DNA from 2 places in the Robertmurraya sp. DFI.2.37 genome. Region 2 is predicted to be linked to the other one. Evidence: a T-box and tRNA genes for the amino acid it is inferred to sense, from the RefSeq annotation. Region 2 holds a T-box; the other holds one or more tRNA genes.
What was found. The T-box of region 2 lies ahead of pheS (phenylalanine--tRNA ligase subunit alpha). A T-box ahead of a tRNA ligase gene usually reads a tRNA of that ligase, here a tRNA-Phe.

Region 1 (14,949 bases), on a different contig from region 2:
CCCCTGATGTCTGGAATCTTGGCATCGACGGATCTGGCATCGTTGTCGGTGCAATCGATACAGGTTCACAATGGGATCATCCAGCATTAAAAGAAAAATATAGAGGGTACAATGCCGCCACAGGTGAAGTTGACCACACGTATAGCTTCTTTGATGCTGTAAACGGACGGGCTGCTGCATACGATGATCATGGACACGGTACTCATGTTACCGGTACAATGGTCGGAAGCGAGCCAAACGGAACAAATCAAATTGGAGTTGCTCCTGGAGCAAAGTTTATTCATGCTAAAGCCTTAAACGCTGCTGGAGGTGGGACAGATGCTCAGCTAATCGCAGCTGGTCAATGGATGCTAGCTCCTGGTGGAGATATCACGAAAGCTCCAGATGTTGTCAATAACTCTTGGGGTGGCGGTAGAGGACTAGATGAATGGTATCGCGATATCGTAAGAGCATGGCGCGCTGCTGACATCTTCCCAGAATTTTCTGCTGGAAATACAACATTAACGAATCCAGGAGGTCCAGGGTCTGTTGCAGTACCTGCTAACTACCCTGAATCATTTGCAACTGGAGCTACTGATTCAAACAATAATTTAGCAAGCTTTTCATTACAGGGTCCTTCTCCGTACAATGAGATTAAGCCAGAAATTTCAGCTCCTGGCGTCAACATACGTTCATCTGTACCAGGAAGCGGCTATGAAGGCGGATGGAACGGAACATCAATGGCTGGTCCAGCAGTTGCCGGCGTCGTCGCCTTATTATTACAAGCAAATTCCAGTTTATCTGTTGATGAACTTGAAGAGGTGCTACTCAACACCGCAACGCCTCTGACCAATAGCCAGTATCCAGAGTCCCCGAACAATGGATTTGGCCATGGTTTAGTCAATGCTTTTGATGCAGTCTCATCGATGATTGATGGATTAGGGACGATTGAAGGCTCTGTAACGATGGAAGGAGAAGATACAGAGGCACCTGTATTAGAACATACTCCTTCCGAGGAAGTTTACTCAAAAATGGATTTAGACCTAACTGTTTTGGCTAGTGACAATATTAGCGTTACTTCTGTCACTGTCGATTACGTTAATGCAGAAGGAAAGGAAGGCTCTGTTCAAGCTAAAAGAACATCCGGTGACTTCAAGTCCGGTTCCTTTGTTGCCACTATCCCAGGTGAAGATGTGGTAGAAGGAGCCCTCTCCTACACGATAACAGTGAACGATTTTGGAAATAACTCCGTTACAAGTGAACAATACGAAACAAATGTTATAGGTGGAATCACAGTCGGATATGAAACCGACTTTGAATCAGAGCCTATTGGTTGGACTAGTTACGGTGAAAATAATTCTTGGGCTCGTGGCATTCCAACTTCAGGACCTGGTGGAGCAATTTCAGGTGAACACGTATTTGCCACTAATCCTGAAGGAACATACAACAACAATGAAAACTCGACATTACTGATGCCACCCATTGATTTACCTGAAGGCAATGCCTATCTACAGTTTGAACATTGGTACAACATTGAGAACAATTGGGACTTCGCACACGTCTTTATCTCAACTGATATGCAACAATGGACTCAAGTGCTACGTCTAACGAATATTCAAAACGAATGGTCTCCCGTTGAAATAGATTTATCCCAATATGCTGGCGATAGAGTCTATGTTGCCTTTAATTTAGATACGGACAGCAGCGTAGTCAGAGATGGCTGGTATATTGATGATGTAACCCTGTCCAGTACATCTATAAATATAAAAGAACCTGCTGGAAGCATTACAATACCAAAAGAAACAGCGAAGGATACCACAAAAGAAAAAAATGCTGAAAAAGTGGATCCTAATAAAATTCGCCCTAACCTATCCAAAAACGATCAAGTAGAATTAATTGAAAAAGAACTTTCAAATCTGCCAGTTAGCGCAAGAGTATCTGTATTAGAGAATGGCAGATCTGCAGCGACCAACCCAGCAGATGGAAGCTTTTCTTTCATTCATCCAGCCGGTGATTTTACATTGGTTGCTGAATCATACGGTTTCCGTTCAGAAGAGCAAGCTGTAACCGTTGAAGCCGATCGAGTTTCCACCGCTCATTTTGTTCTTGAAGAACTACCAAAAGCAACAATCAGTGGAACTATTACAAGTGCCAATTCTGGTGAAGCAGTCGAAGGTGCAACCCTCCTACTTGTGGAGGACGCCAATATAACGCCAGTACAAACCGACGCTGAAGGAAACTATCGCTTAACTGCTTATGAAGGCACGTATACGTTAAAAGTTGCTGCACGAGGATTTATTGCCAAAGAATTAGAAGTGAATTTTAATGAAAATAAAGAAGTAAATATTGAACTTGAACCTTTATTCACTTATCCTGGTGGAGAAATCGGCTATGATGATGGCACTCCAGAAAATGCTCGCGCCTATTACGATGCGGGGAATAAATGGGGGGTTCGCATGTCCCTACCAGAAGGTGAAGAAGAGGCCATTGTAACAGATGGCGTTTTCCAATTCCATGGAACAGATTGGCCATCTCCTGGAGCTACTGAATTTGCCGTCGAAGTTTGGGATGCTACAGGTCCTGACGGCTTACCTGGAAAAAAATTAGCAGGCCCTATTGAGGCCGAAGCAATTCGAGACTTAAACCAGTGGACTGTAGTAGATCTTCGTGACGAAAATATTCAGGTTTCAGGTGATTTCTACATGGTATACGTCCAAACTGGAGCCAATCCTAATACTCCTGGTCTAGCTACCGATGAAAATGGACCATACGCAGGGAGAAGCTTCCAGTCAGTTGCTGGCACTTGGTCCCCATCCCCTTCTAGTGAAGGAAATTATATGATTCGCGCTCGAGTGGATTATGAGGTTCAAGCTGTTCAAATCACCTCCCCTTCCGATGGCTACATGACAAACGAACCAGCGATCGAAGTTGAAGGGAAAGCCTCACCAACAACAACCATTTCTTTGCTGAACAACGGGGAGGAAGTTGAAGAAGTAACAATTGGAGAAGATGGTACATTTAAAATTCCAGTTACATTAAACGAAGGTGAAAATGAACTACAAGCAGTTAATTATTTAAATGGAGAACGGGCAAATGAATCTGAAACTGTCACCGTCATTCTCGATACAGAAGCACCACAATTAACGATCACGAGCCCAACAAACGGGGAGAAGATCAATCGCGAAACCGTTACAGTTGAAGGAGAAGTAGTTGACCCCCATTTAGATTATGTCGAAGTAAATGGGCAAAAAGCTACTGTTACTGACGGCCGTTACGCAAAACGAATTTTATTAGAGGAAGGCTCAAACAATATCGAAGTGAAGGCCATCGACTTAGCAGGAAACTCTGAATCTAAATCAATTACTGTTGAAGTTGACTATACCGCACCAACGATTACGAACTTAACTCCTACAAAAGATCGGGACGTCTCGGTTGGTCAGACAGTCGTCATTGAATTTGATAGCGAACCGAATTTAAAAGCAAGGTTCTCCATCTTAATGCCATTAACCGATATTGGTGATGTCCAAAATGCAACCGAATTGCCGATGATGGAAACAGATGATGGACATTATGTTGGCTATTGGACGGTTCCTAATAATATTGAAGGCAAAGGAGCTGTAATCGAAGTAAATGTTACAGACAGCTTCGGTAATGTTACTCGCGCTAAAGCTGAAGGAAAATTAAATATCGTCAAAAAAGGAAATAGCAACGGAAGCGTAAATGGGAAAAATTAATTCTCAATAACCTAAATTGATAATAGAATTTGGAGAGGTCTTTCAGCGATGAAGACTTCTCCTTATTCTATTTCTATTCACCTGTAGAAGGATACAATTCTCTCAAAAATTCAACGGATGCGACAATTAACTCCTTTAAAACCTCTTCATCAATGTCTGCCACTTTATTAATATAAACACACGCCTTGCCTGTCGTGTGCTTTCCAAATCTCTTAAGTAACTCATCCCTTTTTGACTCGCCTGGGGCAAAATATAAGCTAATTTTCGCTTTACGTGGAGAAAAGCCCACTAAGGGAGCATCGCCTTCATGCCCGGAAGCATATTTATAATGATACTTGCCAAATCCAATAATACTTGTTCCCCACATTTTCGCTTTATAGCCTGTTACATCTGAAAAAATATCCAGTAATCGATACGCGTCCTCTCTTTTTTTCGAACTCTCCATATTTTCAATAAACTCTAGAACACTATGATCATTTTCTTTTGTTTTTAGCTCATACATCATGAACGCTCCTAAAGTATGACTTGTACTTTCCATTCTATTCTATTTTATGAAAGTAAGGCAATTTTAAAATTACCACTTAAGGTAAAAAACAAGCATCGTCTCGGACTATAAAAATAAGGATGATAATGGCTAAAAATGAGGGAAAGATTTAGTTGTAATTTGGTTTATTTATTAATAAATGTGCATAATGATTCATTTAAAGAAAAAAAGCTGCTATCAAAAAGTCCTTTTGGTACTGCACCCCATATTAACTCTAACTTCTGGGGTGCAGTACCTTTAACAACCTTTTGACACAGCTTCTTTTTCCCTATTTCACAATCGCAACAAATTTTTCTGCTTCTTTCGTTACTGCCTCATAATCTCCTGTGCTCGCTCCTTTTGTTAAGCTTGAGCCTGTTCCGATTGCGTAAGCGCCATTTTTGATCCATTCATTTGCATTTTCTACCGTGACACCGCCGCTTGGCATGAAATTCCCTTGTGGAAGCGGTCCCTTAAAATCTTTAATGACACTTGGTCCGAAAGCTCCTCCTGGAAAGACCTTAATAACATCTGCTCCTAATTCCAATGCCGTTAATGCTTCCGTCGGTGTCATCACACCTGGCATTACAGTAACTCGGTATCGATGACACATCGTAATGACTTTAGGTGAAAGATTTGGACCGACAATAAATTTAGCTCCTGCTAAAATGGCTAGACGTGCTGTTTCAGGGTCTAACACTGTTCCGGCACCAACTATGACATCCCCTCCAACGTACTTTGCCGATAATTTTTTGATAAGCTCCAACGCCCCTGGAACGGTCATCGTTAACTCTAAAAATTTGATGCCTCCCTGATGAATGGCTTCACTAATAAGGAATCCTTGTTCTTCATTTGGCGCACGAATGACAGCAATAACTTTTTCCTCTTTCATCTTTGCTAAAACTTCAATTTTATCCATAAATGTTCATCCCTTATGTTTATTTAAAATTGGCTAGAATATTTTCTACTGCCATTAAGCTCATTTTATTAACTGCATCCACACTTGAAGCGGCAGCATGTGCTCCTAAAATGATATTTTCCAGTTCAAGCAGTTCTATTTTTTCAGGTGGTTCCTTCTTGAAAACATCAAGACCAGCTCCCCATATTCGCTTATTTTTTAAAGCATCATAAAGCGCGTCTTCATCAATAAGTTCCCCGCGAGCTGTATTGACCAACACAGCCGTTTCTTTCATCATGTTAAATTCCTTCTCACTGAGCAAATTAACTGTTTCTCGTGTTGCGGGTAAGTGCAAGGTGATAAAATCGCTCTCTTTAATAAGCGTTTCAAAATCAACATAGGTTGCATTATATTCTTGTGCGAATTCATCATCTGGGTAGACATCGTAAGCAAGAATTTTCATATCAAAGCCACACGCTCTTTTAATGACATCCTTCCCAATCGCACCAGTACCGATGACGCCAAGTGTTTTTCCATGTATACCGATACTTGTTTTTTTGCCCCAATTCAATGCACGGCATGATTTATCTATTTCTACTATTCTTCTCGCAATCGCTAACATAAGGGCGAACGTAAAATCTGCAACTGAGTCAGAATTTGCATTGCGGGTAACCGTAACGGGGATGTTATGCCCCTTGCAAAACTCAATATCAATATTATCTGTACCTACGCCGTACTTTGAGATCACTTTTAAGTTTTTGGCACACGAAAGTACCTCTCTATTCAACGGATCAATACCAATAATAACTGCGTCAACATCGGCGATTTCCTTTTTCATTTCTTCTTCTGTCAAAATTCTCCCATATGGATTTTCGACAACTTCATAACCATTCGCAATTAAAATTCTTTTCGCCTCATCACTGTGCTTTCCAAATGATCGTGGAGTAATTAATACTTTAGGCATCCGTTCCCCTCCTCTCTCTATTTCTTTTAGAAGAACACGATGTTAAACGGAAATATCTTTCGACAGCAGCTAACGTTTCAAACGTTTTCGGCGAGAATCTATCGATCACTTCAGAATCCTTCACAAAATCTGGTACAAAAAATGCTTGGACTCCTGCCTTGTAAGCCGCCTCAATTCCCGCAGGTGAATCTTCAAGTACAACGGCACCCTTCGGATTCACTTTTGCCCGAGTGCAAACTTCGAGAAATATGTCCGGACTTGGTTTACCTCGTGCCACTTCCTCTCCAGAAACATATAAATCAATAAATGGAAGTGTATGCGAAACTGTTAGAAATCTGTTGATTACCTCAGTCGAACTGGATGATGCAACCGCAATCTTTATACCCTTGGATGTCAAAAATTGAAGCAACTCGTCCAACCCTTCTTTTTTAAAATGAGGCCCTTTAATAAACGAACTTTCTAATTCATGCTTTTGAGAACGCATATATGCTCGCCATTCCTGCACAGGTTGATCTGGATAATACTCAGCCATTTTACGGATAATATCTTGATTAGTAATCCCAATAAACTGCTCAAATAACGCTCTTTCAAATGGGAAGCCATAATAGTGAGAGGTTATCTGCCACGCTTCATAGGCCAATTTTTCCGTATCAAACATTAAGCCATCCATATCAAAAATAACTAAAGATGGAAGTTCCAAGCTGATTCTCCTTTCGTTTGAATAGATGTTTACTCAGTACTTTCCTATGATAAATTACCTCGAAACAACTCAAGATTTACCACGTTATCCGGCTGTTCTTTTTGAATGACCCTTTCAACATCAGAAACTACTTTCTCACCCATTCCTCTCAAACATTCCATTGTATATGCCGAAGTGTGTGGCGTTACAAGAACATTGTCATATTGGAAAAATGGATGGGTTTTATCAACTGGTTCCCCCTCTAAAACATCTGTAGCCAGTCCAGCGATTTTACCGCTCTCCAACGCACGCAACACAGCATCCTGCTCCCATAGTTCTCCACGTGCCGTATTAGTGATATATACGCCTTTTTTCATTAAGGCAAACTCTCTATCAGAGAGAAGATGATAGCTTTTCTGATCAACATATGCATTTAATGAAAGAATATCGGACTGAATTAATAACTCCTCTAATGCAACAGCTTCCGCTCCCTTTCGTTCTAACTGCTCTTTTGTTTGATAAGGATCGTAAGCAAGTACTCTAGCATTAAATCCATATTTAAAGATCTCACCAACCCGACTTCCTATATTGCCTAATCCTATAACACCAACTGTTTTATCAGTGATTTGCCGTCCGACAAACTGAGCCCGCTCAACCCATCGTCCTTCTTTTGCTGCTGTCGCGGCTGAAACCGTCTTCCTTACCACTGCCAACAAGTTCGTAACGGCATTTTCAGCTACCGCATCTCTTTCTACTAAAGCGGAGACAACTGTCACAATCGTACCCTTTTCTGTCGCTGCTTCAATGTCTATATTGTTATAACCAATACCATGCCGTGAAATGATCCACGTCTCGTCTTTATGTTCAAAAAATTCCCTCGTAAAAAAGGGAGTGACACTAGAAATAATGATATTAAAGCCATGTAATTTTTCAGCTAATTCTTTCCCCATAATATCTATATGAAAGGTAAATCTTTCAACTTCCCCAAGTTTTTTAAGACGCTCTAGTTGCCAAGGGAACTTTTCTCCAAAACTACTTGAATTGACAATTGCAATTTTATTTCCCATTGCTTTTATCCCTTTCTACTTCTATCAAACTGAAGAAATATCTTACCTTGTAGAGCAAGACACTAACTAAGGTAAGTTTGATTCCATCGTTATTTTTTAATCGCTTTTAATCCTTCAGTAAAAGAAACTCTTTTACTATCTGGTACAGTTTGAAAAAAAACTTCAATCCCTCTATCATCTAAACTCTTTAAACATTCAACATCATCATTCGTTAAAGCGACGGTTGGGATCACAAATTGGGCATCTCCTTTTTTAGAAACTCCCCCTATATTAAGCCTACTAACAGGAAGCCCGCTTTCAACCGCTTCTTTCACACTGGCAATATGTTTAAATAATAAAACAACGCTGTCATTTCCAAATTGATCACAATTCCATTTCTCCACAACCTCATTATTGCTGTATACTTGAATCTTCAGCCCAGATGACGAATTCGTATTAATATAAATATCTTTCATAAATTCATCTGCTGCTGTTTCATCATCAATAACATAGAGCGCATTCGTACCTAAGCCTTTTGACCATTTTGTCATGACTTGTCCATGGATTAAGCGCTCGTCAACCCTTACCAAATTAATTTTCCCCATACAGACCTCCCTTTCGACACTAAAATTTACTTCTTTAAAAAGCTCCGATTCAAATGATAGATTCCAGCAACACTTGTTCCTCGCACCGTTTCGATTAATTTTGTTGTGTCTTCTTCTGATTGAAACAAAGTCAATAATTCAATTAACATCGGCATATTGACTCCAGTTAATATATGCAAATCAAACTTGCTCAGCAGAGATAACGATACATTTGAAGGACTTCCCCCTAACAAATCGACAAGAATGACTGTTTCTAATCCCCTTTTTTCATTCTCCGCTACGAGCGCACTAGCTTCTTCACGCAAATCATCTACTGATGCGCTTGGTTTAAGCGCTAATGCACATAAATTTTCCTGCGGTCCCATAATCATTTCCGCACTTTTTATGAGCTCCTTGCCGAACTCCCCATGCGTAATCACTAAAATCGCACGCTTTGCCATATTCCCGCTCCTTTATTCTGTAGGAAACTTAACAAAAGTAAGTCGCCCACGTCCTATCATTTAAAATGATTTATACTCCATTACCGTTTTCAAAACAAAAGCTTATAAAATTCGAATTGCACCAAGGACAATTAATGTACCAGTTAGCCATAAAAGCCCTCTTGTAATATTGAATCCTTTCTTATCAAAGTATAAATAAACACCTAATACGGTTAATAACGGCAATAAACCTGGTAAGATCGAATCCAAAATATCCTGCAGAACGAATTCCTTTTCAGATAGTGTAAAAGAGAGTGAACTACTCACTTTTACATACGACCCGGCCAAGATCCCCATCATGAATAACCCAAGCACAGATAATGCATCAATCATCGTTTTAATTCGACTACCAGCTAAAATTTCTTTTGCAGCATTGCGACCTAAACCGTAGCCCATTCTAACGAAATAGTAGCCATACAAATATGTGACGAGCGTAAAGCAAATGAACGGAAACAATGCACCAATTGGACTACCTGCCATTGCCCATGGCAGAGCTATGGCAATAAAAATATATTGAACGGTACCAGAGTCAATCGCATCTCCAATACCAGCTAAAGCTCCCATCAACCCTACTTTTGTATTGTTAATCATATCAGGGCTCGGCGCTTCATCTTCCTTCCCTTCCGCAAACGCTTTTGCACGGGATTCCTCAAGAGATGCTGTAATACCTGTCAGCGTCCCTCCACCCCAAATCGCTTGTGTATTAAAAAATAATAAATGTCTTTGGTATGCTTCGCTTAAATCTTTTTTATCTTTATATAATTTCTTTAAAATTGGCATCATCCCAAATAAAAACGATGGCGCGACCATTCTGTCAAATGTATGAGGAATTTCATTTGCCCACCACCATCGTGACCAAGCTTTAAGCAAATCTTTCTTGGTGATTGGCTCTGGATAATTCTCCGGAGTTTGTCTCTTTTCTTCCGTATTCATCTGTCATCCCACCTTTTAAGTTTTTACGCCGGTTCCTTTCTTCTCGTGAATAACACATATAGACCAGCTAAAATGGCTCCAAAAATCGCATAAGTTACCGTGTTGATTTCGAGGCCCTTTAAAGCAACACTCATAAAATAGGCAAGGAAGAAAAATAAAAGTAATTCCTTTTTGCCAATTACGTGCATAATAACAGCAATTCCAAGAGCCGCAAGACCACCGCCAACCACTTCTAAAACGTGAATAACCGGCCCGTCGCTAATAGAATTAACAAAATCAGCAACAACTGGTGCTCCAAAGTAAAGAGCCACAAACACTAATGGAACATAAAGAATAAAGCTTATTACAATTGGAATAATGATTACGGAAGTAAAAATTCCTCTGTCATTGACTTCTGCTGCATACTTGTCCAATATGCGTAATGCAAACGTATTTAAAAAGAAGCGAAATTGATAAGCATAGCTGCCTAAAATTCCAACTGGCACCGCAATCGCCACTGCCTTTTCTGGAGTGAAGTCACCTAGGACAGCGACAGTTACAGCAATAGCTGCGGCAATCGCAGGTTCACTCGGTAAAGCTCCACCTGGCGCTACCGCTCCCATATAAACTAATTGAATAGCTGCTGTAATAATCATTGCTTCTGTTATATGTCCTGTCACTATCCCCACAACCAGACCTGTCATTAATGGGCTAAAGCGCAAAGTTAAGGTAGCATAGCCAATCCCACGGGACATAACAATCGCTACCCAAATGGCTATTATTAGTGCTTGACCAACGGAAAGTGTTGCCATTTGTTTGATCACTCCCTCGTATATTTAAATGTTATTAATTTCACAAACTACTACAATACTCTCCTCCTTCCCATAAAAATAGAAGTAAAACCACCATATTTATACAAAATTACTTCTTTACCACACTGTGTCCCCCAAATTCATTTCGCAGAGCGGCGACCACTTTTGCTGAGAAGCTATCTTCTTCTAAAGAACGATTTCTCATCATAAGCGACAAGGCAATAACCGGTACAGGAACTTCTAACTCAAAGGCTGCTTCTACCGTCCATTTCGCCTCGCCTGACGATGCCACCATTCCACGAATATGTTCAAGTTCAGCATCTTTTTCGAAAGCAGATGCAGTCAGTTCCATTAGCCAGCTGCGAATGACAGAACCATTGTTCCAAACTGAAGCCACTTCTGCCAAATCAAAATCGTAGCGACTTTGATTCAGCACTTGAAAGCCCTCACCAATCGCTTGCATAAAACCGTATTCAATTCCGTTATGAACCATTTTTAAGAAATGACCACTTCCAGATTCCCCCGCATATAAGCATCCTCCTTGAATGGAAATTGCTTTAAAAATTGGCTCCAGCCGTTCAAAAACGTCGCGTCTGCCACCGATCATTAAACAAGCTCCTCCATTAGCACCAGCGATGCCTCCTGATGTTCCAACGTCTAAAAAATAAATTCCCTTTTCATTAGCCTGGGCTGCACGCCGGACGGAGTCCTTATAATGCGCATTTCCTCCATCAATCACGATATCATCCGCTTTCATTTTTTGGAGGAGTTCATCTATTACCATTTCGCTAGATTTCCCCGCAGGTACCATAACCCATACCACTCTTGGATACGGCAGATTTGCCAGCATTTGCTCGATGCTATCCACAATGTGTAGACCTTTATCTTTTGCTGCTATTCTTGCTTCGCTAGATCGATCAAAACCATAGACAGAATGGCCATTGTTTGCTAAGTTTAACGCAAGGTTATATCCCATTTTCCCTAAACCAATCATGCCAATTTGCATCAAATCACTCCTTGTTAAAAACAAGTTGTATATCATTGCTCACTTTATGCACAGTAAAATAGGCAGGTCGCAAGTCTGCGATTCATCCATGCAGTCAGATGACATTATTTTTCTAAACTTTTTGTAGACGTCTTTCAGAATATCTTAAAGTGGATCGGGCAATACGGATGCCCCAACACTAGAACATTTGTTACAGCACACAAGGAGCATCGAATGTAAAGCAAAACTTTAGTTGCCCTATGCTACAATGTAAAGCTGATTGTAGCTAATCAATAAACCAGTTATTCGAATTACTTTGGAGCTTTCATTTCATACCAAGAATGGAACAAAATTGCTATTAGTTTCCCCCTGTCCATTCTGACATGGGACAATCTAATAAATCTGTGTCATTTACAGCTAGGAGCGATTCAGTATATGAAGCCTCGCTCTCTGATTGATAAACGTATAAGTATGAGTGAGCAAAGCTCCTTTTGTTTATGATACTGATATGAAGGCGCGGCCAAACAAACACGCATATACGTGTGATTAAAATCAACCCAATGTAGACATACGTATGCCTTTATTTCCAAACTAAATCAAAGCAGAATGCAAGGAGCCCTTTTCTAAGAAAACATATTATTCATAGCACTTTAACTTAGGTGTCAAGCAATTAAATTAAAAATACGCAATTTCATATTTCACAAAAAATATTTGCAGCTATTTAGCACCGGTGAACAAATATCATTTGTTAATTAAAATTATACACGTTTTTACGTGTGAGTTAACAAAAATAATCGAATTTTCGTATATAAACACGTATTTTCGTACGAAAGGAGAAAAAATTGGTGAAAAATATCGAAAATATTGGAGAGCGGATCAAATTATTAAGAGATAAACATGGATTATCTCAGGCTGCTTTTGCAAAAAGAATTGGTGTTTCCGCTGGAAATGTTGGAGACTGGGAAAGCGAGAAAAAGAAATCTCTGCCTGGCGCCAAAGCTATCTATGCAATTACGAAGGAGTTTGACGTAACTGCGGATTGGCTGCTGACTGGAAAGGAATACGTAGTGGATTCACTGTTTAATAACGGAAATATCGTGATCCAGGATGATAAACCTGCAATCAGTCCCTCCAAAGACAGAGGAACTACGAACAACACAGATACGAAAGAAATCGTGAATCTAACGGCAGAAGCAAAAGAGTTAATTACGATATTTAACAGCTTAAATAAGCGTGACGCTGCTGAATTATTAATGATTGCCCGGATGAAAAAAGAACTCGGTAACGGATAAAAGAAGGGCGCTAATGATGAAGATATCCTTCATCATTAGCGCCCTTCTTAAACTCCTGTGCGAGTAATAGTAATGTCGTCTCTTATTTCAGTTCTCGTCTATTTAATATAGAAAAGAGTTGCGGGGTTAGATGTCTTTATACTTAAAAGTTTGTTTCCAAATTCAATAAATTTTTAGAGACTAAAACCAGCTCATTTAGTGTAGAACGATAAAAAAAACTGTTGACCTAATGTCAACAGCTTTTTTTATGACCCGTACGGGATTCGAACCCGTGTTACCGCCGTGAAAGGGCGGTGTCTTAACCACTTGACCAACGGGCCTGAAATGGCGGAGAAGGAGGGATTTGAACCCTCGCGCCGGTTACCCGACCTACACCCTTAGCAGGGGCGCCTCTTCAGCCACTTGAGTACTTCTCCATATGGCTCCGCGGGTAGGATTCGAACCTACGACCGATCGGTTAACAGCCGATTGCTCTACCACTGAGCTACCGCGGAAAATTATTATTTCATTCCTCTACCTTGATTACTTTCTGATTGTCCTCATCTCAGAATGCTAGTTCAAGTAGCAGCTCGATGAGTACAACTCGCAACACATTCATGATGCTTTTGCTCGTTGCTCTACCACTGAGCTACCGCGGAATACGATACAAATCTCATGTTCTAGCTTCTATAAATTACAAAAGCAAAGATGGTGGGCCTAAATGGACTCGAACCATCGACCTCACGCTTATCAGGCGTGCGCTCTAACCAGCTGAGCTATAGGCCCCTTTTGGAGCGGGTGATGGGAATCGAACCCACGACAACAGCTTGGAAGGCTGTGGTTTTACCATTAAACTACACCCGCATATTGAAAGCTTCTTTACTTCACTAACGCTTCGTAAAAAAGCTTTGATGGCTCAGGACGGAATCGAACCGCCGACACAAGGATTTTCAGTCCTTTGCTCTACCGACTGAGCTACTGAGCCATCATGATATTAATCCTACATATAGTTGGTCATTGTCCTTCGCCCTCATCTCAGAATATTTTTCAAGATGATGCTCGATGAGTGCGCTGGATGTTTATCCTTGCCGTTTATTCATCGTGCTCTACCGACTGAGCTACTGAGCCAACATATGTAAATGGCGGTCCGGACGGGACTCGAACCCGCGACCTCCTGCGTGACAGGCAGGCATTCTAACCAACTGAACTACCGGACCAAAGCTTTTTCGACGTAGGAGAAAAAAGCTTTCCTCTGTCTTTTTCGACGTAGGAGAAAATAGCTTTCCTCTGTCTTTTTCAACGTTAAGTGAAAATAACTTTTTCTTTATCCTTTCGACGAAAGAAAAATATCTTTCTTTATTTCCTCAAGTCTTATTTAATTGAAAAAGTCGATTGCGGAGGCAGGATTTGAACCTGCGACCTTCGGGTTATGAGCCCGACGAGCTACCAGACTGCTCCACCCCGCGATAATAGTATATACCTAGATAAGCACATGCTACTAGATAGCTTATTGACTGTCCCGATTTCAGTATGCTTACTCAAGGAAGCACTTCAATCGGTACAACTCGCAGTTTACTCAGTGAAGTAACGCTTGTTGCTCCACCCCGCGATAATAGTAAAAGTGATATGGCGGAGGAAGAGGGATTCGAACCCCCGCGCGGTTTAACCCGCCTGTCGGTTTTCAAGACCGATCCCTTCAGCCAGACTTGGGTATTCCTCCGAAATATTATAAGTTGTTTTGCTTATGCAAAAAATAGTGGTGGACCTTGTAGGACTCGAACCTACGACCGGACGGTTATGAGCCGTCTGCTCTAACCAGCTGAGCTAAAGGTCCAATAAAGCTTTGTGGTAAAATATTGGTAGCGGCGGAGGGGATCGAACCCCCGACCTTACGGGTATGAACCGTACGCTCTAGCCAGCTGAGCTACACCGCCAAAGATACTTTGATAAATACTCACTTGATTATGAGTCATTATTAGAATAAATAGTTATTGGTGGAGCCTAGCGGGATCGAACCGCTGACCTCCTGCGTGCAAGGCAGGCGCTCTCCCAGCTGAGCTAA
Region 2 (14,949 bases):
GGAGCACCCTTTTCACATCAAAATTAAAAATCGAATCTTGGAACTTATTTCATGATCGCGTTTACAGATTCATTGATTCAGGCGATGGAGCAGTGCCCTACATGATTACCTTGTGTGCGCTGATATTTTCGAAAAAGCACCAGTCTTATACGATTTCATTGTGGAAACGCATGTTACAGTTCTATAATTAATAGAGTGATTTAAAAAAATGACCCGACATATTTGGATTGTGGTCTATAAATAACGTTATCGCTAGCCTGTTCTATTATGTGGGCAGTCCAGCCAACGATTCTACTGGCGGTGAAAGTGGGAGTAAAAAGCATGGGCTCTAACTGAATAGCTTTCATAATTGCTGCTGCATAGAACTCGACATTTGTATACAATGCTCTTCCTGGTTTAAATTCTTCTAATAAAGTAATGGCGCTTTCTTCGACCTCCATCGCAAAATCTAACCACTTATCTTGCCCGCCTAACTTCATTAACTTTTCTTTCAAAGCGACTGCACGAGGATCACGGGTTTTATAAACTCGATGGCCAAAACCCATTAATTTTTCTCCTTTTATGAGCTTCTCTCGGATCACTTTTGCAGCATCATTAACCGTGGAAATTTCATCTAATAATTTAAGTACTCCTGATGGAGCGCCACCGTGTAGAGGTCCTTTCATCGTTCCGATTGCGGAAGTGACAGCGGATACGATATCGGATTCACTTGATATCGTCACCCGGGCTGAAAATGTTGAAGCGTTCATCCCGTGCTCCAATGTTAAAATCATGTAAGCTTCTAAAGCATGAGCATGGGCAGCTGAAGGAATATCACCTGTTAACATATATAAGTAATTCTCAATATGGTCTAAATCATTTCGCGGTGGAACCTCAGCACACCCTTCCAGTTTGCGTTTACGAAAGGCGATGATACTTGGGATGAGAGCAGTTAATTTGATTGCTTGGGAAATAGTTGGTGGAAATTGATATTCTCCATATCCAGCTTCCGCTGAGATCACGGTTCGAAGCACACTCATCAAATCCATGGTTTGAGGCAATAGTGAAATAATCGTCTTTACATTATCGGATAACCAGCGATTTTTTTTCATTTCTTCCTTTAAGATGAAAAGTTGTTCCTTGTTTGGAAAATGTCCATACCAAAGTAAATAGGCCACTTCTTCGAAATGGTAATGGTCCGCTAATTTTTGGATGTCATATCCTCGATAAATAAGTCGTCCTAATTGACCGTCAATATATGAGATCCGTGTTTCAGCAGCGACTACCCCTTTTAATCCTTTTTCGTTCATCATTAACCTTTCCCCTTTCCCTCTTTTATTTTATTGTATAAAATAATTGTTATTAAGATAATTAAATAATCATAAATAAATTGATTAGTTTTATTAATAAGGAGGGGAATATGGATTTTCAATGGTTAAATACATTTGTGACGGCCGCGCAATGTGGAAATTTTCGTAGAGCAGCAGAATTACTTTATATTTCTCAGCCGTCAGTAACCGTTCATATTCAACAGCTTGAAAAAAATCTAGGGGTTCAATTGTTTCAGCGGGATGGAAAGAAAATCAAGCTGACGGAAACGGGACGGAGATACTATCACCATGCAGTGGAATTGTTAAGATTGTATGAAAAGGGGTTAGCTGACCTGAATTCCTTTAGCCAAGGATATATGACAAAGCTATCTCTCGCTATTTCTCCCTTAATTGCTGAGACCATATTACCTTATGTGATAAAAAGCTATACAAATAAGCATCCCGATGTGGAAATCGCAATAAAAATACTTGATTCCATACATATTGAGGAAGCGGTTATGAAAGAGGAAGTCGATCTGGGGCTTTCATGTGTAAACGTTCAAAATTCTAGTTTAATTAATGAGCTCTTGTATAAGGACCGCATTTTGTTTATTGTTCCTCATGATGGTAGAGATGCTGAAGCAGCACCACCATTGGAGGAGGAGGAGTTTTTTTCACACTATTATTTATTTACTGATAATCACCCAAGCTATTGGACTGATTTACTTAAAGCTGTGAAGAGCAAGTATCCAGTTATTAAGACAATGAAAGTCTCACAAACACATATTACTAAAAGATTTATTATCGAAGGTTTAGGCTTTTCCTTTTTACCAGAATCTACCGTTAGGAGAGAATTATTGGAAGGGAGATTATTAGAGGTGTATCAGCATTCATTTAAATTACCGGACATCTATACATATGCCATTATGAAATATAAGCATTCGCAACAACAGGAGTTTCTCGAATTTCTCTCCAATTACCGAATATAAATGAGATGGAAAAATCCACCGACGAGTTCATTTCGCCGATGGATTTTTCTTTATTTTAAGCCTGACTCAAGGGTTTGGAGCATTTCTTCTCTTTCATCTTCTGACGCGTTATTCCAAATGATTTCAAACAGAACGCCTAGCCCAGGAAGCATTTTTTCTTCGCCATTTTGAATCGCATCGACAATCGTTTCCCGTAATTCATCTTGGGAGTTGCCGGATACATTGTGAATAATGGCATTGCGTAAATTCAAATCCATACGTACACACTCCTTCTAAAATGACTTCTTTAATATATTTTCTAATTTGCCATGAATTATGTATAAGAAGATGAGGTTTTGCGATTAATGTTATTTGGAGAATTTAAAGAAATTTCGAGGATTACAACTGCAAAGGAATGTTTCACACTCATTTATAGAGGTTATTTTATTTTAATATCGAAATAATTAAAAGCATTCAGTTTTAATAGGAGGAATAAAATGTACATTTTAACAACTAGGTTATTAATACGTAATTTTGAAAATAATGATTGGCAAGCTGTACACGAATATACTTCAGATTGTAAAGTAATGAAATACATACCAGAAGGAGTTTTTACAGAGGATGATACAAAAGACTTCATAAAGAAGAACATGGGTGACGCAGCAGAGAAGTTTGCTGTTGTCTTAAGAGATGAGAATAGGGTGATTGGGCACATCGTTTTTCATAAGTATTTTGGTGAGCACACATATGAAATCGGCTGGGTGTTTAATCCTAAATATTATAATCAAGGGTATGCATCAGAGGCAGCACAAGGAATATTAAAATTCAGTTTTGAAGAAATGCATTTACACAGGGTTATAGCAACGTGTCAACCAGAAAATATCGCTTCATCACGAGTAATGGAGAAGATTGGTATGAGAAGGGAAGGGTATTTCAAAAAGTGTATTCCAGCCGGTAATGAGTGGTGGGATGAATATTATTACGCTATTTTAAAAGAGGAATGGGTTCATCATTGAGATTCCTACTATAGTTAAGCTATAATGAGGAAACTTACATATTGCAAAAAGGAGAAGTATCCGTTGAAATATATACAATCTGCTCAGAACCGACAAGTTAAGCAATGGAAAAAGCTTTTAACGAAAAAAGAACGGGATAAAACAGGAACTTTTTTAGTTGAAGGATTTCATCTTGTTGAAGAGGCAATTAAAGCTGATGTTGCACTAGAAATCATCATAAGTGAGGGAGTTGAGCTACCTCCACAGATGGACTATCGCTCTATTTCCTTAACGATGGTCACATCTGAAATCTTTCGAGAACTGAGTGATACCGAAACCCCTCAAGGAGTCTTAGCTCTTTGTGAGGCACAGAAAAAAGGTGCAGAGTTTAAAGGCAAACAGTTTTTGTTAATTGATGCGGTTCAGGATCCGGGGAATTTAGGTACGATGATTCGGACAGCAGATGCAGCAGGGATGGATGGAGTGATCGTTGGGCATGGGAGTGTTGATATTTATAACCCAAAGGTCATTCGTTCAGCTCAAGGAAGTCATTTTCATTTACCAGTTGTGAGAGGATCACTCAAAGAATCGCTGGAAAAGTTATTAGCTGAAAATATTCCTGTATATGGAACATCTTTAGAAAATGGCTCTATATATACGGAAATAAGTCCTTCCACCTCCTTTGCCCTTCTCGTTGGCAATGAGGGAAGTGGGGTTGATCAAGAGCTGTTACAGATGACGACAAAGAATTTGTATATTCCACTCTTTGGGAAAAGCGAATCGCTTAATGTGGCAGTTGCAGCAGGGATATTACTCTATTATTTGAAAGCTTGAATACCGTTCTTTTATATACTATAATTAACTGCGATACAATATAAGAATAAGAAGACATACTTCTCGACTTTGAGAATTGTCTAACGCAAGCTGCCAAAGCCTAGCAAACTTCAGGTCCCTCCCTACGATAAGTTAACTATGAATTGCTACCGCAATACAAGTTTCCTATATCGAAAGAACAGGTCCTTCCAGTTTGTCCGGCGAGGAACAAGCTGCTTTTCGCTTTTCTTATTACATAATGAAAAACATTGACGGAGAAAAGTAACTTACTCGCACTATTGAGGGAGAAAATGCCTTAGACTGAAAGCATTTTTATAGGTAAAGTAAGTGAAGTTCACCTCCTGAGTTGGCATCGGGACCATGAAAAATGGAGAAATTTTTCGTGTAAAGATGCATCGGCCTAAAAAGCCGTTATCGTAATGAAGTGAGCCATAATATGTGGCTAATTAGGGTGGTACCGCGATCATAAACCTCGTCCCTTTCTAGGGATAGAGGTTTTTTGTTTTTCAATGGAGGAACAGACAAACGGAAATTTATGAAAAAATAAGGAGGATTTAAACATGCAAGAACGATTGAAGGAACTTCAGGAGGAAGCATTGCAAGCGGTTGATGCTGCAGCTGATTTAAAGGAGCTTAACGACATCCGTGTTTCTTACTTAGGAAAAAAAGGTCCAATAACCGAAGTTTTAAAAGGAATGGGGAAGTTGTCTGCAGAAGAGCGTCCAAAAATGGGAGCACTCGCAAATGAGGTGCGTGATCTTATTTCTGCCAAAATAGAGGAAAAACAGCAAGCGTTAGAAGCAGCAGCTGTTGAAGCAAGGCTTGCATTGGAAACAATCGATGTAACCCTTCCAGGTAGACCTGTACACACAGGAAATCATCATCCCCTTACTCGTATTGTGGAAGAGATTGAAGACTTATTCATCGGCATGGGTTATACCGTTGCAGAAGGTCCGGAAGTTGAAAAGGATTATTATAATTTTGAGGCATTAAACCTTCCAAAGAGCCATCCAGCCCGTGATGCGCAGGATTCCTTCTATATTACAGAGGAAATATTACTTCGTACGCAAACATCTCCTGTTCAAGCAAGAACGATGGAAAAGCATGATGGCAAAGGACCAGTGAAAATTATTTGTCCTGGTAAAGTATATAGACGTGATAGCGACGATGCGACACATTCTCACCAATTCATGCAAATTGAAGGACTGGTAGTTGCTGAAAACATTCGCATGAGCGATTTAAAAGGAACCCTTGAATTATTTGCAAAAAAATTATTTGGTGAAGACCGTGAAATACGTTTGCGGCCGAGCTTTTTCCCATTCACAGAGCCATCGGTAGAGGTCGATGTTTCTTGCTTCAAATGCGGTGGCCATGGATGCAATATTTGTAAACAAACAGGCTGGATTGAAGTATTAGGATCAGGGATGGTTCATCCAAATGTCCTTGAAATGTCTGGCTTTGATTCGAAGAAGTATACTGGATTTGCTTTTGGAATGGGAGTAGAACGAATTGCGATGTTGAAATACGGCATCGATGATATCCGTCATTTCTACACGAATGATACGCGTTTCTTAAAGCAATTTAAACTCAACTAACGAACACAAAAAGCGATTTTATAATAAATTTTAGAAAATCAAGTTATTATTGTCGTTTTTTGGATTGTTTTCAAAGGTTGAGCGATTTATTAGATCAAGGAATGAGAAGGAGGATATAACATGTTTGTTTCATATAAATGGCTACAGGAATATGTAGATTTATCAGGAATTACACCTGATGAGCTAGCAGAAAAAATTACGCGCAGCGGGATTGAAGTCGAAGGCGTTGAGGTGTTGAATGAAGGACTTAAAGGAGTCGTTATCGGCCATGTCCTTGAGCGTGAACAACACCCAAATGCAGATAAGTTAAACAAATGCTTAGTCGACATTGGGGAAGAGAGCCCTGTTCAAATTATTTGCGGTGCGCCAAACGTGGATAAAGGACAAAAGGTAGCAGTTGCTACTGTTGGAGCAGTATTACCCGGGAATTTTAAAATTAAAAAGGCAAAGCTTCGTGGCGAAGAATCAAACGGTATGATCTGTTCCCTATCTGAATTAGGAATAGACGGGAAGTTAGTCGCGAAGGAGTTTTCAGAAGGAATCTTTGTTTTTCCCAATGATGTAACGGTCGGAGAAGATGCCTTAGAAAAATTACAACGGGATGATCAAATATTGGAGCTAGGCTTAACAGCAAATCGTGGAGACTGCTTAAGCATGCTTGGAGTGGCATACGAAGTAGCGGCTATTTTAAACCGCGAAGTGAAGCTCCCAAATCCAACAGTGAAGCCAATTGCGGAAGAGGCAACTGATTACATCACTATTAAAGTAGAGGCAAATGAAGATAATCCGTTATATGTTGCGAAAGTCATAAAAAATGTGAAAATTGCTCCATCGCCATTATGGATGCAGGGAAGATTAATGGCAGCAGGTATTCGACCGCATAATAATGTCGTTGATATTACGAATTATATTTTACTTGAATATGGTCAGCCACTTCACGCTTTTGACTATGATCGTCTCGGTTCAAAAGAAGTTCTTGTGCGTCGGGCAAAAGCCGGTGAAAAAATCGTGACTCTTGATGCTGCGGAGAGAATTTTAACGGAAGATCATCTTGTTATTACTAATGGAAGTGAACCAGTCGCTCTTGCAGGTGTAATGGGTGGTGCTAATTCAGAGGTCCAAGCAGATACGACTACCGTTTTGCTTGAATCTGCCTATTTCAAAGGAGAAACTGTTCGTAAAGCTTCAAAAGATCATGGACTTAGAAGTGAGGCGAGCTCTCGTTTTGAAAAAGGAGTCGATCCAAATCGTGTACGTGCGGCAGCAGAAAGAGCGGCTGAATTATTAGCATTATATGCGAGCGGTGAAGTATTAGAAGGCGAAGCGGTAGTGGATACTCTCCAGATTGAGCCAGCAGTTATTTCGATTACGCTGGAAAAAATTAATCGCGTTCTTGGAACAGATATTTCTATGCAAGAGGTCGAGAGTATTTTTACTCGTCTTCAATTTGAAACAAGCGTCGATCATGAAACGATTACGGTAACCGTTCCTACTCGTCGTGGTGATATTACGATTGCAGAGGATTTAATTGAAGAAGTCGCTCGTCTCTATGGCTATGATCATTTGCCGTCCACATTGCCGATCGGTTCATCGACACCAGGTCATTTAACAGCATATCAGCAAAAGAGACGGGCAGTTCGTCGCTATTTAGAAGGAGCAGGATTGTATCAAGCCCTCACTTATTCCTTAACAAGTGAGGAAAAAGCGACTCAATTTGCACTAGAAATACGTGAGCCGATCAAACTTGCAATGCCGATGAGTGAGGACCGTAGCCACCTTCGCTTAAGCATTATTCCTCAATTATTAGAGGTCGTGAAATATAATGTGGCTCGTCAAAATGATCGTGTTGCTCTGTATGAAGCTGGCCCTGTTTTCTTAGCGAATGGTACCGAAGAACTCCCTGATGAAAAGGAACGTTTAGCAGGAGCAATTACAGGGGTTTGGGAACAGCATCAATGGCAAGGAGAAAAGAAAGAAGTTGATTTCTTTGTCATAAAAGGAATTTTAGAAGGATTGTTTGCAAAGCTCGGACTCGAGCAGAAGATTGAATATCGTCAAGCGATAGTTGAAGGGATGCATCCAGGTAGAACGGCTGAAGTTTATTTATCTGGCGAAAAAATTGGCTTTGTTGGTCAAGTTCACCCAACGGTTCAAAAGGATCTGGATTTAAAAGAAACGTATGTGTTTGAGCTTTGCTTAGAAGCGATATTATCTGAAGGCGTAGCTCCATTACAGTATCAATCGATCCCACGTTACCCATCGATTACAAGGGATATTGCTCTTGTTGTTGAAAAGGAAAAGGTTGCCGGTGAATTAGAAAGCATCATCGTTGAAGCTGGTGGAAAGTTGTTAAAGGATGTCCATGTGTTTGACTTATATGAAGGTGAACATATGGAACCAGGTAAAAAATCGATTGCTTTCTCTTTAAAATATTTTGATCCGGAGAAAACATTAACAGATGAAGAAGTCACAAAGGTGCATGACAAAGTCTTAGCAGCAGTGAAAGAAAAGGCTGGAGCTGTGTTAAGAGGATAAAAAAGGGTGGAGCATTCGCAAGTGAATGCTCCACTTTTTTATGAAGGGGAGTACTAGTTCCAGAAATAATCGTATTTTTCCGGAATTACTATCAAAATTTCTGGAATTAATCGTATTTTTCCGGAATTACCGCCAAAAATTCTGGAAATAATCGCATTTTTCCAGAATTAATCGAGATCCGTACGAATCCCTTATAATAATTCCGCTGCTTTCGCGTTTAATGCCACTTGTTCCGGAGTTTTACATCCTGGTATAACCGTTGTGACAGCAGAATTTTTTAAGCACCAAGCTAACGCCCAAGAAGCCATCGGTACTCCTTCTGGAACCTCTGTTTTTTGGATTTCTTCCACCTGTTTAAGAAGTTTTGCTGTTTCCTCTTCATTATGTCTGGACCGCACATCGTTAGCAGTAAAGCTAGCACCTGGTTTGTATTTTCCACTTAAATAGCCGCTTGCAAGAGGTACTCTTGCTAATACCCCTAAATGTTGCTCTTGGGCGGATGGGAATACTTTTTCCTCTGGCACCCTGTCTAAACGGTTGTATACGACTTGGATGGCTCTGATGTTAAGGTCGCTCGCTTTTGCTGTTTGAAAAATATTGTCATTTGTTTTTAAGGATAATCCTAGATGTCTAATTTTTCCTGCTTGTACCTGTTTATCCAGCATCGTCCATAATTGATCATTGTCAAATTCATCATCGCCGGGAGAGTGTGCTTGATATAAATCAATATAATCTGTTTTTAACGATTTCAGTGAAGCATCTAATTGTTTTAAAACTTCATCGGCGCTCCAATGTCTTGTTCGTTCAAAATTTCTTTGGAAATGATGACCAAATTTTGTAGCAATAATCCAATCTTCACGATTGTGACGGCTTATGTAATCTCCGATAAAATTTTCTGAAAGATGATCGCCGTAGCACTCTGCAGTATCAATGAAATTAATCCCAAGCTCTTGGGCTTTGGTTAAGATGCGATCCACTTCTAATTGCTTAAAATTAAGACCCCATTCTCCGCCAAATTGCCATGTTCCCACTCCAACTACCGAAACATTTAAGTCAGTTTTTCCTAAAACTCTATATTCCACTACAATCACCTCTTTAAAAAATTCGTTACTCTTATCTTACTCTCCTATTTTTTGAGGGGCAAATATCCTAACTTCGCACAATCTTAAGGGCTTTTTCTGTATTAGCGAAGTGTAATTTGACGAATTTTGGTAATGTTTTTTCACCTTTCTCCTTTATCAATCTAGCTGCCGCTTTGTCGACTGCCGGTCCGGCTCCTTTTGGAATTGTAAAACCTGCTTCTTTTGACAAGTTTTCGAAGTGTCGTACAAAGGCGTATCGAGCAATGATGGATGCAGCTGCCACAGCAAGATGGACACTTTCAGCCTTTGTGCTAAAGAAGACATTTTCCTTATGGACGACAGACTGTCCTTTTAAGTATTGATAATATAGTTCTTTTTTAGCAAACTCATCAATAAGAATTGCTTCTGGTTTCTCAGGAGCTATTTTATCAAGAACATGACCGATTGCTTGATTATGTAATAGCGCTTTTATCTTCCCTTGGGACATCCCTTTTTGCTGTAATTGATTGTATTTTTCATTGTGTAATGTTAATAAGCTAAAGGGAATAATTTCTTTAATTTGCTTTGCAATTTCCTCAATTGCATCGTCTTTGAGATTTTTGGAGTCCTTTACGCCCACTTCCTTTAATAATGGAATTTGCTCTTTCCGAACGTAGGCAGCAACGACGGTTATCGGCCCGAAGTAATCGCCAGTTCCTACTTCATCGGAACCGATTACGGATAAGCCTTCAAAATGAGACGGAAGGATTCCAGAAGCTTTTGGTTTTGAGGAATCTTGCTTTTCAGCGGGGCTTCCCCATTTGCTCGCTTCTCTTTCACTATTGCTGCCTTGAAAAAGAACCTTTCCTGATTTATAAGCAGTTATCGTACATTGGGAAACTTTGGCACAAAAAACGCTGCCTGGTGGATTTGCTGTGGATAAATAAGGCTCATAATGTTTCTTCATGGTAGTAATAGCACTTAAAGTTAATTTTAGAACGACCTGACTCATTTCATTTCTCCTATCTATTATATAAAATTGGTGTAATGTCCTTTCATATGAAAGTGGTAAACCACTTATTCAGCCTTCCAAAATCCGCTATCTTTAGACAGGCTTAGACTTTTCACTCTAATAGGTTCATGTTATCATAGTGATTAGGATTCTATGAATAGGGGGCAACTAGCTTGTCAGAAGGACAGAAAACGCGCACAATGGTTGACATTTACGGTCAACAATATGTTATTATCGGCACTGAAGATTCACGCCATATAAAGCTTATCGCTTCAATGGTTGACGAGAAAATGCGTGAAATTAGCTCCAAGAATCCTTCACTCGATATGAGCAAGCTTGCGGTATTAACAGCTGTCAATGCCGTTAACGACTATATGAAAATGAAAGAACAGCTTGAACGATTAGAAGGTGAATTAAAAAGAGTAAAGGATTGAAGAATTCATGCTAGATCTCGCCATTTTTATTATATTATTATTTGGTTTTTTAGTAGGTTTAAGAAGAGGGTTTATCCTTCAGCTTATCCACGTAATTGGTTTTATCGTTGCCTTTGTCGTTGCTTATATGTATTATGATCAGCTTGCGCCGAAGCTTACCCTTTGGATTCCATACCCTAATTTTGGGAGTGACTCAGCTTTTCAATTATTACTTGACAACGGAAATTTAGAAGTAGCCTATTATCGTGCCATCTCGTTTGTCGGGATTTTTTTTGCGGTCAAAATTGTGATGCAGATTATAGGAAGTATGCTGGATTTTGTCGCTAACCTCCCTATTTTAAAAATGTTGAACGTTTGGGCTGGTGGACTACTGGGTTTTGTCGAAGTTTATCTTGTGCTATTTATTGTTCTATACATATCAGCACTTTTACCGATTGAAGTTGTGCAAAATGCACTGGGGAATTCTGCACTCGCCAATATGATTGTAGAAAATACACCTTATTTTTCTAGTCAAATTAAAGAGCTATGGATTGACTATATCGCATCTTAAAACTTCTCTGTTTTAGAGAAGTTTTTTTAAGTCAGTGGGTATATGAAAAGTGCTACAATGTAATAAATTTTTTCTACTGATAACTATAATATGAAAATGTTTCCATTTGTAAAATAAGGTAACAATAATTGTAACGGATTTAACGATACTTGTAAAACAGAGGCCATGTTTTTTGACTTTGATTGTTGATATAACGATTGTCCTCAATTTGTGTGAAACCAAAATTTCATACATCATTCAGTATGAATCATAAATAAAAATCCATTTTTAAGAGGTGAAAAGATGGCCGTCAATAAAAAGGATGTCATTCGATTGCTGGAAACGATCGCGGTTTATATGGAGCTAAAGGGAGAGAACCCTTTTAAAGTTTCAGCGTTTCGCAAGGCAGCAGCAGCACTTGAGGTAGAGGAGCAAACAATTGATGAAATAGAAGATTTTACAAAGCTGCAAGGGATCGGGAAGGGGACTGCCTCTGTAATTGAGGAATTTCTGCAGACTGGACAATCCGTCGTCCTGAAAGAACTGCAAGAGCAAGTGCCGAATGGGCTTGTTCTCCTTCTGCAACTACCGGGTTTAGGTGGGAAAAAGATCGCTAAGCTTCATAAGGAGTTAGGGATCGAAAATGTTGACGATTTAAGGAAAGCGTGTATCGAGAAAAAGGTGAGAGCTCTGGCTGGTTTTGGAGAGAAAACAGAGGAAAAAATATTGACTGCCATAGCAAGTGTGGGAAATCAGCCAGACCGTCTTCCGCTCGCTTATATGCTGCCCATTGCTCAGCATCTTGAAGAGGAACTGGAAAAAATGCATGATGTGGAACGTTTTTCAAGAGCGGGGAGTATTCGAAGGGTAAGAGAAACGGTTAAAGATTTAGATTTTATTATATCAACCGCGAAACCGTCAGTAGTTAAGGAACAACTACTAAAGTTTGAGAATATAAAAGAGATTGTTGCTGCAGGGGAGACAAAAGTATCGCTCATTCTTGATTATAGCTATGATGTTTCGGTTGATTTCCGTTTAGTTAAGCCTGAGGCATTTGCCACAACACTGCATCATTTTACAGGCTCTAAGGAGCATAATGTACGGATGAGACAGCTTGCTAAAGAGCGAGGCGAAAAAATTAGCGAATATGGTGTTGAAGTGGCTGAGACAGGTGAAATATTAACATTTGAGTCAGAAGCTGATTTTTATCAACATTTTAATCTGCCGCTAATTCCTCCAGAAATGAGGGAAGATGGGAAGGAAGTCGAAAATTACTCCGAAGAACTGAATATTATTTCCTTAGAGGATATTCAAGGTGATTTACATATGCATTCAACTTGGAGTGATGGGGCACATTCGATTGAGCAAATGATTAACGAGTGCCGTAAGCTCGGCTATAAGTATATGGCCATTACTGATCATTCGAAGTTTTTAAAGGTAGCGAATGGTTTAGATGAAGAGCGTTTAAGACGTCAACGGGAAGAAATTGCGAAATTAAATGAGAAATACGATGATATCACCATACTTGCTGGAGTGGAAATGGATATTCTTCCAGATGGCTCCCTTGACTTTGAAGATGACTTCCTCGAAGAGATGGACCTTGTGATTGCCTCCATTCATTCAGGTTTTTCCCAAGCTAAGGAACAAATAATGAAGCGACTGATAAATGCATTAAACAATCAACATGTCGATATTATTGCCCATCCAACAGGGAGAAAAATCGGAATAAGGGAAGGATATTCAGTTAACATTGATTTCTTAGTTGAGCTGGCTAAAGAAACAAATACTGCTTTGGAGCTTAATGCCAATCCAAATCGTCTTGATTTAAGTGCAGAGCATATAAAAAAAGCACAAGAAGCTGGTGTTAAAGTGGTGATTAATACGGATGCCCATAGGATGGAGACGCTAGAGCATATGAGCATTGGGGTTTCAACAGCCAAAAAAGGATGGATTAAACGAAGCAATGTCCTAAATGCATTAAGCTTAGACGAGCTTTTGCAATTTTTACGCGAGCGCTAAGCAATATATTTATACTAGCCTACTTGACTTCGATTGCGTAAAATGGAAATCGAGTAAAGGAAAAGGTTAACTTCATTTATGCTGATTTTTTTGGAACGCATTGTCTATTTTGCTTTGTGTTTTAGAAAAGCAATAAAGGCAGTTTTTCATGTTTTGTAAAATTAGGAGAAGATAAACGTTCTTCACAAAAACAATAAAAAATAAGTAAACAGCTTTGTTTAAAGAAAAGGGGGATTTTTCTCCATGCAACAGCGTGTTTTAAAGGTTTTAGAATTTCATAAAGTGAAAGAGCAGGTGCTCGAGCTTGCCTCATCAGCTTTAGGAAGGCGACTTGTGGAAGAACTTAAGCCTTCTACGAATTTCGAGAAGGTTGTTAGAAGTCAAGAAGAGACAGATGAAGCCACAAATATTTTACGTTTAAAAGGAAATGTGCCGTTAGGTGGGATTTATGACATAAGGCCGCATATGAAAAGAGCGGATATCGGTGGAATGCTTAGTCCTCAGGAACTGATGCAAATATCAAGCACAATCCATGCCAGTCGAATGATTAAGAAATTTATCAATGATTTATTAGAGGAAGAACTCTCACTGCCATATCTTCATGAATTGACGAATGAGATAGTTGTATTAGCTGAATTAGAAGATGCCATTCGAATGGCTGTTGACGATAATGGGGCGATTTTGGATAGTGCCAGTGAATTGTTACGTTCTTTAAGGAACCAATTGAGAACGAAAGAAAATCGCGTTCGCGAGAGATTAGAAAGTATGATTCGTTCTTCGAATGCGCAAAAAATGCTTTCTGATGCGATTGTCACCATTCGTAATGATCGTTTCGTTATTCCTGTTAAACAGGAGTATCGTGGCCATTACGGTGGAATTATTCATGACCAAAGTTCTTCCGGTCAAACATTATTTATTGAACCGCAGTCGATCGTTCAACTGAATAATGAACTTCAAGAAGTTCGGATTAAAGAACAGCAAGAAATAGAGCGCATTTTAATCGAGCTATCCAGTCGCGTTGCTGAATTCAATATGGAGTTAAGAAAAATTGTCGATGTCCTCGCACAAATTGATTTTATGTTTGCGAAGGCACGTTATGGGAACAAAATCAAAGCTTCAAAGCCGAAAATGAATAATGAGGGGCGGATAAATCTTGTTAAAGCAAGGCACCCATTAATTCCTGGAGATGAAGTGGTTGCGAATGATATTTACCTTGGGAAGGACTTTACAACCATTGTCATTACCGGTCCAAACACAGGGGGAAAAACGGTTACGTTAAAAACAGTGGGCCTTTGTACGTTAATGGCGCAAGCTGGATTACAAATTCCAGCATTAGATGGTTCTGAAATGGCTGTTTTCGGCTCGGTCTTCGCAGATATTGGTGATGAACAGTCAATTGAGCAAAGCTTAAGTACTTTCTCCTCGCATATGGTTAATATTGTTGATATTTTAAATGAAGTCGATTTTCAAAGCTTAGTTTTGTTTGATGAACTAGGAGCAGGGACAGACCCACAGGAGGGGGCTGCACTTGCCATTTCCATTTTAGACGAAGTTTACAAAAGCGGGGCAAGGGTCATTGCGACAACCCACTATCCAGAATTGAAGGCATATGGTTATAATCGAGAAGGGGTTACAAATGCAAGTGTGGAGTTCGATATTGAGACGTTAAGTCCGACGT

Region 1: it has a tRNA-Phe gene. The T-box ahead of pheS (phenylalanine--tRNA ligase subunit alpha) is inferred to sense a tRNA for this amino acid. The anticodon was not compared.

Annotation. Positions count from the first base shown of each region.
Region 1 is NZ_JARGEJ010000026.1:1,453-16,401, reverse strand. Features, by position in the region: gene PZE06_RS14515 (S8 family serine peptidase) at 1-3,713, shown strand, start outside; gene PZE06_RS14510 (DUF1801 domain-containing protein) at 3,787-4,215, opposite strand; gene PZE06_RS14505 (bifunctional 2-keto-4-hydroxyglutarate aldolase/2-keto-3-deoxy-6-phosphogluconate aldolase) at 4,526-5,155, opposite strand; gene PZE06_RS14500 (phosphoglycerate dehydrogenase) at 5,175-6,098, opposite strand; gene PZE06_RS14495 (HAD family hydrolase) at 6,091-6,798, opposite strand; gene PZE06_RS14490 (D-isomer specific 2-hydroxyacid dehydrogenase family protein) at 6,843-7,844, opposite strand; gene PZE06_RS14485 (PTS sugar transporter subunit IIB) at 7,934-8,428, opposite strand; gene PZE06_RS14480 (PTS sugar transporter subunit IIA) at 8,455-8,868, opposite strand; gene PZE06_RS14475 (PTS system mannose/fructose/sorbose family transporter subunit IID) at 8,971-9,840, opposite strand; gene PZE06_RS14470 (PTS mannose/fructose/sorbose/N-acetylgalactosamine transporter subunit IIC) at 9,864-10,631, opposite strand; gene gnd (phosphogluconate dehydrogenase (NAD(+)-dependent, decarboxylating)) at 10,741-11,637, opposite strand; gene PZE06_RS14460 (helix-turn-helix domain-containing protein) at 12,462-12,908, shown strand; tRNA gene PZE06_RS14455 (tRNA-Glu) at 13,157-13,228, opposite strand; tRNA gene PZE06_RS14450 (tRNA-Ser) at 13,234-13,324, opposite strand; tRNA gene PZE06_RS14445 (tRNA-Asn) at 13,328-13,402, opposite strand; tRNA gene PZE06_RS14440 (tRNA-Ile) at 13,597-13,673, opposite strand; tRNA gene PZE06_RS14435 (tRNA-Gly) at 13,678-13,751, opposite strand; tRNA gene PZE06_RS14430 (tRNA-Phe) at 13,800-13,872, opposite strand; tRNA gene PZE06_RS14425 (tRNA-Asp) at 14,028-14,104, opposite strand; tRNA gene PZE06_RS14420 (tRNA-Met) at 14,280-14,353, opposite strand; tRNA gene PZE06_RS14415 (tRNA-Ser) at 14,515-14,607, opposite strand; tRNA gene PZE06_RS14410 (tRNA-Ile) at 14,645-14,721, opposite strand; tRNA gene PZE06_RS14405 (tRNA-Met) at 14,745-14,821, opposite strand; tRNA gene PZE06_RS14400 (tRNA-Ala) at 14,880-14,949, opposite strand, start outside.
Region 2 is NZ_JARGEJ010000002.1:127,763-142,711, reverse strand. Features, by position in the region: gene PZE06_RS02055 (citrate synthase/methylcitrate synthase) at 201-1,289, opposite strand; gene PZE06_RS02050 (LysR family transcriptional regulator) at 1,400-2,278, shown strand; gene sspI (small acid-soluble spore protein SspI) at 2,329-2,535, opposite strand; gene PZE06_RS02040 (GNAT family N-acetyltransferase) at 2,755-3,273, shown strand; gene PZE06_RS02035 (TrmH family RNA methyltransferase) at 3,337-4,086, shown strand; T-box leader at 4,326-4,569, shown strand; gene pheS (phenylalanine--tRNA ligase subunit alpha) at 4,647-5,681, shown strand; gene pheT (phenylalanine--tRNA ligase subunit beta) at 5,802-8,216, shown strand; gene PZE06_RS02020 (aldo/keto reductase) at 8,408-9,298, opposite strand; gene rnhC (ribonuclease HIII) at 9,366-10,289, opposite strand; gene zapA (cell division protein ZapA) at 10,463-10,723, shown strand; gene PZE06_RS02005 (CvpA family protein) at 10,731-11,273, shown strand; gene polX (DNA polymerase/3'-5' exonuclease PolX) at 11,556-13,271, shown strand; gene PZE06_RS01995 (endonuclease MutS2) at 13,515-14,949, shown strand, end outside.